2 regions of the Martelella sp. FLE1502 genome follow, and region 2 is predicted to be linked to the other one. Evidence: predicted binding sites of a transcription regulator. Region 2 holds the regulator's gene; the other holds the start of a gene.
The links. The regulator HrcA, encoded in region 2, represses chaperone genes, less so after heat shock. The targets are predictions, from matches to a motif close to GTTAGCACTCNCNNNNNGNGAGTGCTAAC.

Region 1: groES (co-chaperone GroES) is a predicted target of HrcA. The motif match lies at 2,953-2,981, and genes of this name have one in related genera.

The regions. Positions count from the first base shown of each region.
Region 1 covers NZ_JBAKFQ010000011.1:122,749-128,438, reverse strand. The annotation lists gene V6767_RS11780 (outer membrane protein) at 1-667, opposite strand, end outside; gene groL (chaperonin GroEL) at 867-2,519, opposite strand; gene groES (co-chaperone GroES) at 2,598-2,894, opposite strand; gene chrA (chromate efflux transporter) at 3,161-4,489, shown strand; gene V6767_RS11760 (TIGR01459 family HAD-type hydrolase) at 4,527-5,375, shown strand; gene V6767_RS11755 (bifunctional riboflavin kinase/FAD synthetase) at 5,396-5,690, shown strand, end outside.
Region 2 covers NZ_JBAKFQ010000036.1:360-6,049, forward strand. The annotation lists gene grpE (nucleotide exchange factor GrpE) at 1-557, opposite strand, end outside; gene hrcA (heat-inducible transcriptional repressor HrcA) at 664-1,752, opposite strand; gene rph (ribonuclease PH) at 1,904-2,626, shown strand; gene V6767_RS21090 (VOC family protein) at 2,631-3,044, shown strand; gene rdgB (RdgB/HAM1 family non-canonical purine NTP pyrophosphatase) at 3,267-3,911, shown strand; gene hemW (radical SAM family heme chaperone HemW) at 3,926-5,083, shown strand; gene V6767_RS21105 (hypothetical protein) at 5,179-5,526, shown strand.

The DNA of each region.
Region 1 (5,690 bases), on a different contig from region 2:
CGGTGACGCTGGCCTGGGTCAGCTTTGTGTCGGAAAGACCCGGCAGGCCGGTTGCCTTGGTGACGAGGTCGGTGTTGCCGTAATCGCTGTAGCGCACCTTCAGGCGTCCGAAGAGATTGTCGGTGAAGGCGTAGTCAACGCCGAGACCGGCAGTCCAGCCGTTCAACACATCATCATAGTTCTGACCGGTGAGCGAAAAGCTGCCCTCGAGCCGGGTCGCGGCATAGCCGCCCGTCGCATAGACCAGCGTTTTGCCCCAGGCATAGCCGAGCCGGCCCTCGACGCTTACGCGCCATCCGGTGCCGAAAGTTACGGTCTGGCCGTTCAGGATCGGGAGCGGGGAAGAAACGACGTAGTCGTTGTCGTTCCAGTTATAGCTGTAGGCGCCTTCGATGCCGATCACCATGCGGTTGTCGAACTGATGGTCGTAACCGACGAAAATGCCCGCCGTGCCGCCGGAGGCCGCCTCGGTCTTGCCGGCGGTAAAGACGGTTTCCGGTATTTCCCCGGCCAGCCAGCCATAGCCGCCTTCAGCGCCGAAATAGAAGCCCGACCAGTCAACGACCGTTGACGGCGGCGGTGCGGCGGCGGGCATTGAGATATCCGCTGCTTCTGCAGCGGAAGCGGCAAGGAGGGCGGCAAGAGCTGTGCAGGGGAGGAGCTTCATCGGGGTCTTTCATCTGAGCGAGCGGAGTTGATGAAAGGCAATACCATCCTGCTCGCCTAGATGAAGCGTCTCCTGCGCCAAATCGCCACAATGGTCCGGACGTGTTGCGGATGAAGCACAAAAAAGGCGACGCCGAAGCGCCGCCTTTCAGATTCCGGATGAGACCGGGCTTTATTCTGTAATCAGGCTTATCGCCTGATTACATCATGCCGCCCATGCCACCCATTCCGCCCATGCCGCCCATGTCGGGCATGCCGCCGCCGGCGCCTTCCTTCTTCGGAAGGTCGGCAACCATGGCTTCCGTGGTGATCAGAAGCGAGGCAACCGAAGCAGCGTTCTGCAGAGCGGTGCGGACGACCTTGACCGGGTCGACGATACCCATGGCGATCATGTCGCCATATTCGCCGGTCTGGGCGTTGTAGCCGAAGTTGTCGTCGTTCTTGTCGAGGATCTTGCCGACAACGATCGAGGCTTCGTCGCCTGCGTTGGTGGCGATCTGGCGAACCAGCGACTGGAGCGCACGGCGAACGATGTTGATGCCGGCTTCCTGGTCGTCGTTTTCACCCTTGGAGGCGATCTTGGTGGAGGAACGCAGCAGGGCCACGCCGCCGCCGGGCACGATGCCTTCCTGAACGGCCGCGCGGGTCGCGTTCAGAGCGTCGTCGATGCGGTCCTTCTTTTCCTTCACTTCGACTTCCGTGGAGCCGCCAACGCGGATCACGGCAACGCCGCCAGCGAGCTTGGCAAGACGTTCCTGCAGCTTTTCGCGGTCGTAGTCGGAGGTGGTTTCCTCGATCTGGGCCTTGATCTGGGCAACGCGGGCTTCGATGTCGGCCTTCTGGCCGGCGCCGTCGACAACCGTGGTGTTTTCCTTGGTGATCGAGACCTTCTTGGCAGTGCCGAGCATGTCGAGGGTAACATTTTCGAGCTTGATGCCGAGATCTTCGGAGATGACCGTGCCGCCCGTCAGGATGGCGAGGTCTTCGAGCATGGCCTTGCGGCGATCGCCGAAGCCAGGCGCCTTGACGGCAGCAATCTTCAGGCCGCCGCGCAGCTTGTTGACGACGAGGGTCGCAAGCGCTTCGCCTTCAACGTCTTCAGCAATGATCAGGAGCGGCTTGTTGGACTGAACGACAGCTTCCAGAACCGGCAGGAGAGCCTGAAGGTTGGAGAGCTTCTTTTCGTGCAGCAGGATGTAGGCGTCTTCCAGCTCGGCAACCATCTTCTCGGAGTTGGTCACGAAGTAGGGCGACAGGTAGCCGCGGTCGAACTGCATGCCTTCGACGACTTCGAGTTCGGTTTCGGCGGTCTTGGCTTCTTCAACCGTGATCACGCCTTCATTGCCGACCTTCTGCATGGCGGCGGCAATGTCTTCGCCGATCTGCTTTTCGCCGTTGGCGGAAATGGTGCCGACCTGGGCAACTTCTTCCGAGGTGTTGATCTTCTTGGCCTTGGCCTGGAGATCCTTGACGACTTCGTTGACGGCGAGGTCGATACCGCGCTTCAGGTCCATCGGGTTCATGCCGGCGGCAACGGCCTTGTTGCCTTCGCGGATGATCGAGGAAGCGAGAACGGTTGCCGTCGTGGTGCCGTCACCGGCGATGTCGTTGGTCTTCGAAGCAACTTCGCGGACCATCTGGGCGCCCATATTCTCGAACTTGTCGTCCAGTTCGATTTCCTTGGCGACCGAAACGCCGTCCTTGGTGATGCGCGGAGCGCCGAAGGACTTTTCGATAACAACGTTGCGGCCCTTGGGGCCAAGCGTGACCTTCACGGCGTCAGCGAGCACGTCAACGCCGTGCATCATCTTTTCGCGCGCAGAGCGGCCGAATTTGATTTCTTTAGCAGCCATTTGAAAACTCCTGGTTTATCAAAACCTTATGGGCATATGCCCGGCTGGTTGGAAAGGTGGATCGTGGGAGGCGCTTGATTAAGCGACGATGCCCATGATGTCGGCTTCCTTCATGATCAGAAGGTCTTCGCCGTCGAGCTTGACTTCGGTGCCCGACCACTTGCCGAACAGAACGCGGTCGCCGACCTTGACGTCGAGTGCGACAACATTGCCGCTGTCGTCACGGGCGCCGTTGCCGACAGCGACGATTTCGCCTTCCTGCGGCTTTTCCTTGGCGGTATCGGGGATGATGATGCCACCCTTGGTCTTTTCTTCAGACTCCACGCGGCGTACAACGACGCGGTCGTGCAGGGGGCGGAAAGAAATGCTTGCCATTGTCTATACCCTCGATCGAATGACATTCGCGACCGTTTTCGCGGTCGCATGGATCAGTGTTAGCACTCTCATCCGGAGAGTGCTAATGGCGGTGATTTAAGGAGGGGGTGAAGCGGTGTCAAGAAACGGCTTCAAGTTTTTTTGAGCGCCGCCGGAACTTTTTGGGGCCTCGTATTGCCGGGCTTCATACAGGTTTTATGCCGTGATCGTAACCCCGACCCTTGATATCGACGCGGATTCATTTCCACCCGGATTGCGAGGACATTGTGACGGTCGGTGCGACAGAGGATAAAAAGCCGGCGTTCGGCGAGCTTGTCAGCGTGTTCGCCCGCATCGGCCTTCTGTCCTTCGGCGGCCCGGCCGGCCAGATCGCGCTGATGCACAGGATTATCGTCGACGAGAAGCGCTGGCTTCCGCCCGAGCGCTATCTTCACGCCCTCAATTATTGCATGCTGCTGCCCGGTCCCGAGGCCCAGCAACTGGCGACCTATGTCGGCTGGATGCTCCACGGCGTGCGCGGCGGCATTGCCGCCGGCCTGTTATTCGTGCTGCCGGGCTTTCTCCTGATTGTCGCGCTGGCCGCGCTCTATGCCACACTCGGCGACGCCGGATGGCTGGAGGCGATCTTCATGGGGCTGAAGGCGGCGGTGCTCGCTATCGTCGTGCAGGCGCTGTGGCGCATGGCCGGGCGTTCGCTCAAGGGGCCGGTCTCGGTGGGGCTCGCGATCGCGGCCTTTCTGGCTCTGTTTGTCTTCGGTGTGGCCTTTCCGGTCGTGGTGCTGGCCGCCGGGCTCGTCGGCTATGTGTTCATGCGGCGGCCGGTTTCCACTGAAGCCGATAACCCGCCACGGCAGGACTGGCGCAGGCGCGGCGTCTCCACCGTCGTGACGCTGCTTATCTGGACGCTCATCTGGCTGCTGCCGCTTTTCGCGCTGGCGCCGTTCGGCGGGTTTCAGACGCTGACCGACATTTTCGGCTTCTTCGTCAAGATCGCGCTGTTTTCCTTCGGCGGGGCCTATGCGGTGCTGACCTATGTGGCGCAGGAGGCGGTGGCCACCTATCACTGGCTGACGCCGGCGGAGATGATGGACGGGCTGGCGCTTGCCGAAACGACGCCGGGGCCGCTGGTGCTGGTGCTGTGCTTCGTCGGCTTTTTGGCCGCGCACGGCGCACCGACCTTTGCCGGGCCGCTCGTCTCCGGCATTCTTGGCGCGGCGCTGACCGCCTGGGCGATCTTCGTGCCGAGCTTCCTGTTCATCTTCGCCGGAGCGCCCTATGTCGAGGACCTGCGCCGCAACGCCGCGCTTTCCGGGGCGCTGGCCGGCATCGGCGCGGCGATTGTCGGGGTGATCGCCAATCTCTCGCTCTGGTTCGCGCTCAACGTGCTGTTCAGTTCGGTCGACCGGATCGCGCTGTTTTCGCTGCCGCCGTTCATGCGCGCGAGCCTGATATGGCCGGACGGGACAAGCCTCGATCCGGCCTCGCTCGCCATCAGCGTTGCGGGGATTGTCGCGCTTCTCAAATTCAGGGTCGGCATTCTGCCGCTTCTTGCCGGCGCGGCGCTTGCGGGGCTTGCCATCGGCACGCTGTTGTGACCATTTGTCCGCGCCTCCCACGTAACAAGGAAAATCCATGCCGAAACCGATCGACGCTCTCCATCAGCTTCATGCCGATTACGATGTCATGCTCTGCGATGTCTGGGGCGTTCTCCACAATGGCGTGGCCTCCTTCGATACGCCAAAGGCGGCGCTGGCCGAGGCGCGCCGCGCCGGCAAGACGGTGATCCTGCTGACCAATTCGCCCCGGCTTGGACCCTCGGTCAAGGATCAGCTTGCAGCGCTCGGCGTGACGGATGAAAGCTTCGACGCCATCGTCACCTCCGGCGATGTCACCCGGACGCTGGTGGCCGAGGGCCCGCGCAAGCTCTATTATCTGGGGCCGGAGCGTGACGCCGACCTTTACGGCGATACCGGGGTCGAGAATGTCGGCGAGGCCGATGCCGAGGGCATTCTGTGCAGCGGCTTCAAGGACGACGAAACCGAAACGCCGGAAGACTATCGCGATCTGCTGACGCGTTTTGCCGCGCGCGACCTGCCGCTGATCTGCGCCAATCCCGATCTCGTGGTCTCGCGCGGCAACCGGCTCGTGCCCTGCGCCGGCGCGCTTGCCGCACTTTACAGCGAACTCGGCGGCAAGACCCGGATCGCCGGCAAGCCCCACAAGCCGATCTATGACGCGGCGCTGGCCAAGGCCGCGGAACTGCGCGGTGATGTCGATCCCGCCCGCGTGCTCGCCATCGGCGACGGTATGCCGACGGATGTGCGCGGCGCGATCGATTACGGTCTCGACCTCTTGTTCGTCGCCGAGGGCATCCACGAGAAAGACTATGCCGAAAACGGCATCGTTGACGAAGCGTCGCTCGATCGGTTCTTGACGCAACACGGCGCGCATCCGAAATACTGGATGACGAAACTCGCCTGAGAAAGCGCCGGACGCACAGCATGACCGTATTCCATCGCAATGAATTTCGTGAGCCCCTGCCTGACGGGCTGAAGGGCGGGGTGGTCGCGATCGGCAATTTCGATGGCGTCCATCGCGGCCATCAAAGCGTGCTCAACCGCGCGCTTGCGATAGCCGAGGAGCGCGGCGTGCCGGCGCTGGTGCTGACCTTCGAGCCGCATCCGCGCTCGGTGTTCAACCCGCAAAACCCGGTGTTCCGGCTGACGCCGGCGCCAATGAAGGCGCGGCTTCTGGAGGCGATGGGCTACCACGCCGTCATCGAGTATCCTTTCGACC
Region 2 (5,690 bases):
GCCGGGCGCAGGACGCGCTCGCCGATCATGTAGCCGGCCTGGACCACCTGAACCACCGTGTTGGACGGGATTTCCGGGTTCGGAACCTCGAACATCGCCTGATGGATATTGGGGTCGAAGCGCGCGCCCTCGGCCTCGATCTTCTTCACACCGTGGCGTTCGAGGCCGGACAGCATCGAGCGTTCGGTCATCTCGACGCCCTCAATGAAGCCCTTGATCTCCTCGGTGCGCTTGTCTTCCGGAATGGCGTCCAGCGCGCGGCGCAGGTTGTCGGAAACGCCGAGCATGTCGCGCGCGAACGCGGTCACGGCATAGGCCTTGGCGTCCTTGACATCGCGGGCGGTGCGGCGGCGCAGGTTTTCCATTTCGGCGGCAAGGCGCAGAAGCTGGTCGCGCTGCTTTTCGTTCTCGGCCTTCAGGACCTCAAGCGGATCGGGCTCGGGCTGAGCCTCCTCGGCGATATCCTCGGCGGCGGCTGCGTCCATCTCGGCTTCGAGATCGAGCACCGTTTCCTTGATTTGTTCGTCAGTTCCGTTTTTCTTGGTCTCGTCGGTCATGACGTCTCCGCAGATTTCATTCCAGTGGTGAATTTCTTGAGCCCCGATATCGAGGTTCAGCCTTGAAAAATCAAGGTCTGATATGGGGACGATACGGTTTGAAGCCTCAGCGCGTGCCGGAAAGCCGTGACAGCAGATGAGCGGTATAATCAACCATCGGCACCACCCGCGCATAATTCAACCGGGTCGGCCCGATAACGCCGACGGCGCCGACCACCTGGTTGTCGCTGTCGCGGTAAGGGGCGACCACCAGCGACGAACCCGACAACGAAAACAGCTTGTTTTCCGAGCCGATGAAAATCCGGACGCCCGAGCCGCTTTCGGCGAGATTGATCAGTTCGATCAGGCTGTCCTTTTTCTCCAGATCGTCGAACAGCATGCGCAACCGGTCGATATCGGCGGCATCGGCCACGCCTTCCAGCAGATTGGCGCGCCCGCGCACGATCAGCCGCCCCGGATTGCCGTCCTCGGCGCTGCCCGACCACACGGCGAGCCCGCGCCCGACGAGATCCTGCGACAGCTGGTCCAGTTCATGGCGCACGCGGTCCTTCAGCCGGGTCAGCACCGACTTCAGCTCCGGCAGGGTCTGGCCGTTCAGATGCGCATTGAGAAAATTCGCGGCGGCCGTCAGCTGCGAGGAAGTGGTGCCGGCGGGAAGATCGATGATCCGGTTTTCGACCTGGTTGTGCTCGCCCACCAGTACGGCCAGCGCCTTGGTCGGCTCCAGCCGGATGAATTCGACATGTTTGAGCACGGTATCGCTCTTGGAGGTCATTACCAGGCCTGCCCCGCGCGACATGCCGGACAGCATCTGACTCGCCTCGTCCAGCAGTGTCTCCACCGGCTGGCCGCTGCCGATACCGCCCATCTGGCGCTCGATCTCGGCGCGCTCACTGTCTCCAAGGTCGCCGATCTGCATATAGGCATCCACGAAGAAGCGCAGGCCGCTTTCCGTCGGCAGCCGCCCGGCGCTGATGTGGGGCGCGTAGATCAGGCCGAGTTCCTCAAGATCGCTCATGACATTGCGCACCGAGGCCGGCGACAGCGACATCGGCAAAAGCCGCGACAGATTGCGCGAGCCGAGCGGCTCGCCGCTTTCCAGATAGGTCTCGACAATGCGGCGGAACACCTCGCGCGAACGGTCATCGAGCGAGATGGCGGGCATATCGGCCTTGATATTGCGTTTCGTGGTCATCCAAGCTTTGCCGGAACATGAAATGGTCTCCCGCCTAATATAGTGCGAAGGCATCGCCGCGCAATTGACCCGGGCCGGCGAGGCGTTTTTCTTTGCAAAAGCGGGCGCATGCTCGTAGAACGCGGCCAAAAGCAACCGGAAGGACCTCCCCATGCGGCCATCAGGCAGACAACTTACCCAGATGCGCAACGTCTCGTTCGAGCGCGGCTTCTCCAAGCACGCCGAAGGCTCCTGCCTGGTGAAGTTCGGCGATACCCACGTGCTGTGCACCGCCTCGCTGGAAGAACGCGTGCCGCCGTGGCTGCGCAATGGAGGCAAGGGCTGGGTGACGGCCGAATACGGCATGCTGCCGCGCGCCACCGGCGAGCGCATGCGCCGCGAGGCGTCTGCCGGCAAGCAGGGCGGACGAACGCTGGAAATTCAGCGCCTGATCGGCCGCTCGCTGCGCGCCGTCGTCGATCTCGAAGCGCTGGGCGAGCGCCAGATCAGCGTCGACTGCGACGTGATACAGGCCGATGGCGGCACCCGCACCGCCTCGATCACCGGCGCATGGATCGCGCTTCACGATTGCCTGAAATGGATGGAAGCCCGCAGCATGGTGAAGACCGGCAAGGTGCTGAAAGACCATGTCGCGGCGATTTCCTGCGGCATCTTCGCCGACCAGCCGGTGATCGACCTCGACTATCTCGAGGATTCGTCGGCAGAAACCGACGCCAATTTCGTGATGACCGGCACCGGCGGCATCGTCGAGATCCAGGGCACCGCCGAGGGCAAGCCGTTCAGCCAGGACGAGTTCCTGACGCTGCTGGACCTCGCCAGAAACGGCATCGCCGAGCTTGTCGATCTCCAGAAGAAGACCGTCGAGGGCGCGTAACGCCATGGTAAGCTCGATCGCCGCCATTCTCGAAACCGCGCTTTATGTCGATGATCTCGACGCCGCCGAGAATTTCTACGGCGGTGTGCTGGGTCTGGAGAAGATTTCCCGCGCCGGCAACCGCCATATTTTCTACCGCTGCGGGCCCGGCGTGCTGCTGATCTTCAATCCGGACGAAACCGAAAAGCCCGCGGCACCGGACGCCCTGCCCGTTCCCGCCCATGGCGGCCGCGGCCAGGGCCATGTCTGCTTCCGGCTGAAGGACGACGATTTCGCCGCCATGCTCGACCGCCTCGGCGAAAGCGGTATCGCCATCGAAAGCGATCTCCGCTGGCCGAACGGCGCCCGCTCGATCTATTTCCGCGACCCCGCCGGCAACAGCCTGGAATGCGCCGAGGGCAAGCTCTGGGGGCTGTGATGATACCCGGCCTTTGCCCCGCACTCCCTTCGATCTCCCCCCTTGAGGGGGAGATGCCCCGACAGGGGCAGAGAGGGGTGGACCGTTTCGGCAAATACGGAGCTTGCGGCTTATGCCCTTTATCCCTCTCTGTCGCTTTCGCGACATCTCCCCCTCAAGGGGGGAGATTGGTTGGGGGCTATGCGGCTCGCCCCTCCCCATCACCTCTGATCAGGACCTGACATGCGCACACTCGATACCAAGACCATCGTCGTCGCCAGCCACAATGCTGGCAAGATCGCGGAGATCGCGGATCTGATCGGCCCGCTCGGTTTTTCGGCGAAATCGGCCGCTGAACTGAGCTTCGACGTGCCCGAGGAAACCGGGACGACGTTCGAGGAAAACGCCGCGATCAAGGCGCTGGCCTCGGCCCGCACATCCGGCCTGCCCGCGCTTGCCGATGATTCCGGCATCGCCGTCGACGCGCTCGATGGCGCGCCCGGCGTCTACACCGCCGACTGGGCGGAAACGGAAGACGGCAGCCGCGATTTCGGCATGGCGATGGAAAAGGTCGAAAAGCTGCTCGTCGAAAAGGGCGCGACCACACCGGAACAGCGCACCGCCCGCTTCGTCTGCGTGCTCTGCCTAGCCTGGCCCGACGGCCATACCGAGACTTTCCGGGGCGAGGTCGAGGGCACGCTGATCTGGCCGCCGCGCGGCGACAAGGGCCATGGCTACGACCCGGTCTTCATGCCGGCGGGCCACGACCGGACCTTCGGTGAAATGGAAACCGACGAAAAGACCCATGGCGGGCCTGAGGATGGCGGCGCGCTGTCGCACCGCGCCCGCGCCTTCCGTTTGTTCGTGGAACAAGGACTGTCACGCTGAGCGAACCGCAAACCATGGCCCGCGACGATGGCGAACCGGGCTTCGGCGTCTATCTGCACTGGCCGTTCTGCGCGGCCAAATGCCCGTATTGCGACTTCAACAGCCACGTGCGTCACCAGCCTGTAGACCAACCGCGGTTCATGGCCGCCTTCGCCCGCGAGATCGACCATATGCGCTCCCTTTCCGGCCCGCGCGACGTCACCAGCATCTTCATCGGCGGCGGCACGCCCTCACTGATGGCGCCGGAGACGCTCGGCGGCATTCTCGATTCGGTTGCCAAGGCATGGCATGTGCCGGACGGGATCGAGATCACGCTGGAGGCCAACCCCTCAAGCGTCGAGGCAACACGCTTTCGCGGATACCGCGCCACCGGCGTCAACCGCGTCTCCATGGGCGTGCAGGCGCTCGATGACCGACAGTTGCGGTTCCTCGGCCGGCTGCACAATGTCGAGCAGGCGCTGGGCGCGATCGGGCTCGCGCGCGAGATATTCCCGCGCATGTCGTTCGACCTGATCTATGCCCGGCCGGGCCAGACCATCGATGACTGGGTGGCGGAGCTCAACCGCGCGATCGATCTCGCCGCCGATCACCTGTCGCTCTATCAGCTCACCATCGAGGAAGGCACGGCGTTCTACGCGCTGCACAAGGCCGGGAAACTCACCGTGCCCGATGAGGATCACGCCGCCGAGCTCTACGAGATCACGCAGGCCGTGACGGCGGAACGCGGCCTGCCCGCCTACGAGGTATCCAACCACGCCCGCCCCGGCGCGGAAAGCCGGCACAACCTCACCTACTGGCGCTATGGCGATTATGCCGGCATCGGCCCCGGCGCGCATGGCAGGCTTGCGACCACCGCCGGCAAGATCGCGACCGCCGCCGAACGCCACCCGGAAACCTGGCTCTCGATGGTCGAGGAAGCCGGCCACGGCACAAGCGAACAAAGCATGCTCACCGGCGAGGAACAGGCCGACGAATTGCTGCTGATGGGATTACGCGTGATGGAAGGCGTCGACCTTTCGCGCTGGTCGTCGCTTTCCGGCAGGCCGGTCGATGCCGAACGCGAGGCGTTTCTGCTCGACCTCGGCCTCATCGAGCGCATCGGCAACCACCGGCTGCGGGCAACGCCCGCGGGCATGCTGGTCTTGAACTGTCTGGTTGCAGAGCTATCCTGATCGACAATCATCGCTGAACATGAGATATCGGGAACCGGGTTGCGGCGCCCGCGTTTCTTAAGCGTTGAGCGCCCGCATCAAAAGGGAGATCGAGAATGGCAAGCGCGTCCTATACCCACCGCAAAATTCGCGACCGGCTGAGCGCTGCGGTCTGCATCATCTTCGCGCTCTATATGGGCTATCTCGCCCATCAGGACGGCGTGGCGCTGGCCCCATCGATCTTCTACGGGCTGATCGCCTTCGTGCTGCTCGCCATCGTGCTGATGGTGCTGCGCAGCTTCATCTACGCGCTGATCATCGCGGCGCTTCTGGTCTGGCTCGCCGCCTATATGGGCTTCGACTGGGCCGACCGGCTGATCGCCTATGTCGACCAACTCCTGACCTTCGGCTATCAGGAATCGCTGAAGCTGTTCATGGAAGCGAAAGAGCCGATCACGACGTGAGCGCCTCAAACCTCTGACACCTCTGACAAACCTGTCCTTTTTACGGACGTCATCCTCGGGCTTGTCCCGAGGATCTAACCCCCGCTCCACACGAGCGGCGTTGGCGTTTAGGAATGGCTTGAATATATTTCCGCCCGTGACGCTGGTCGCATTGATACGTGCTT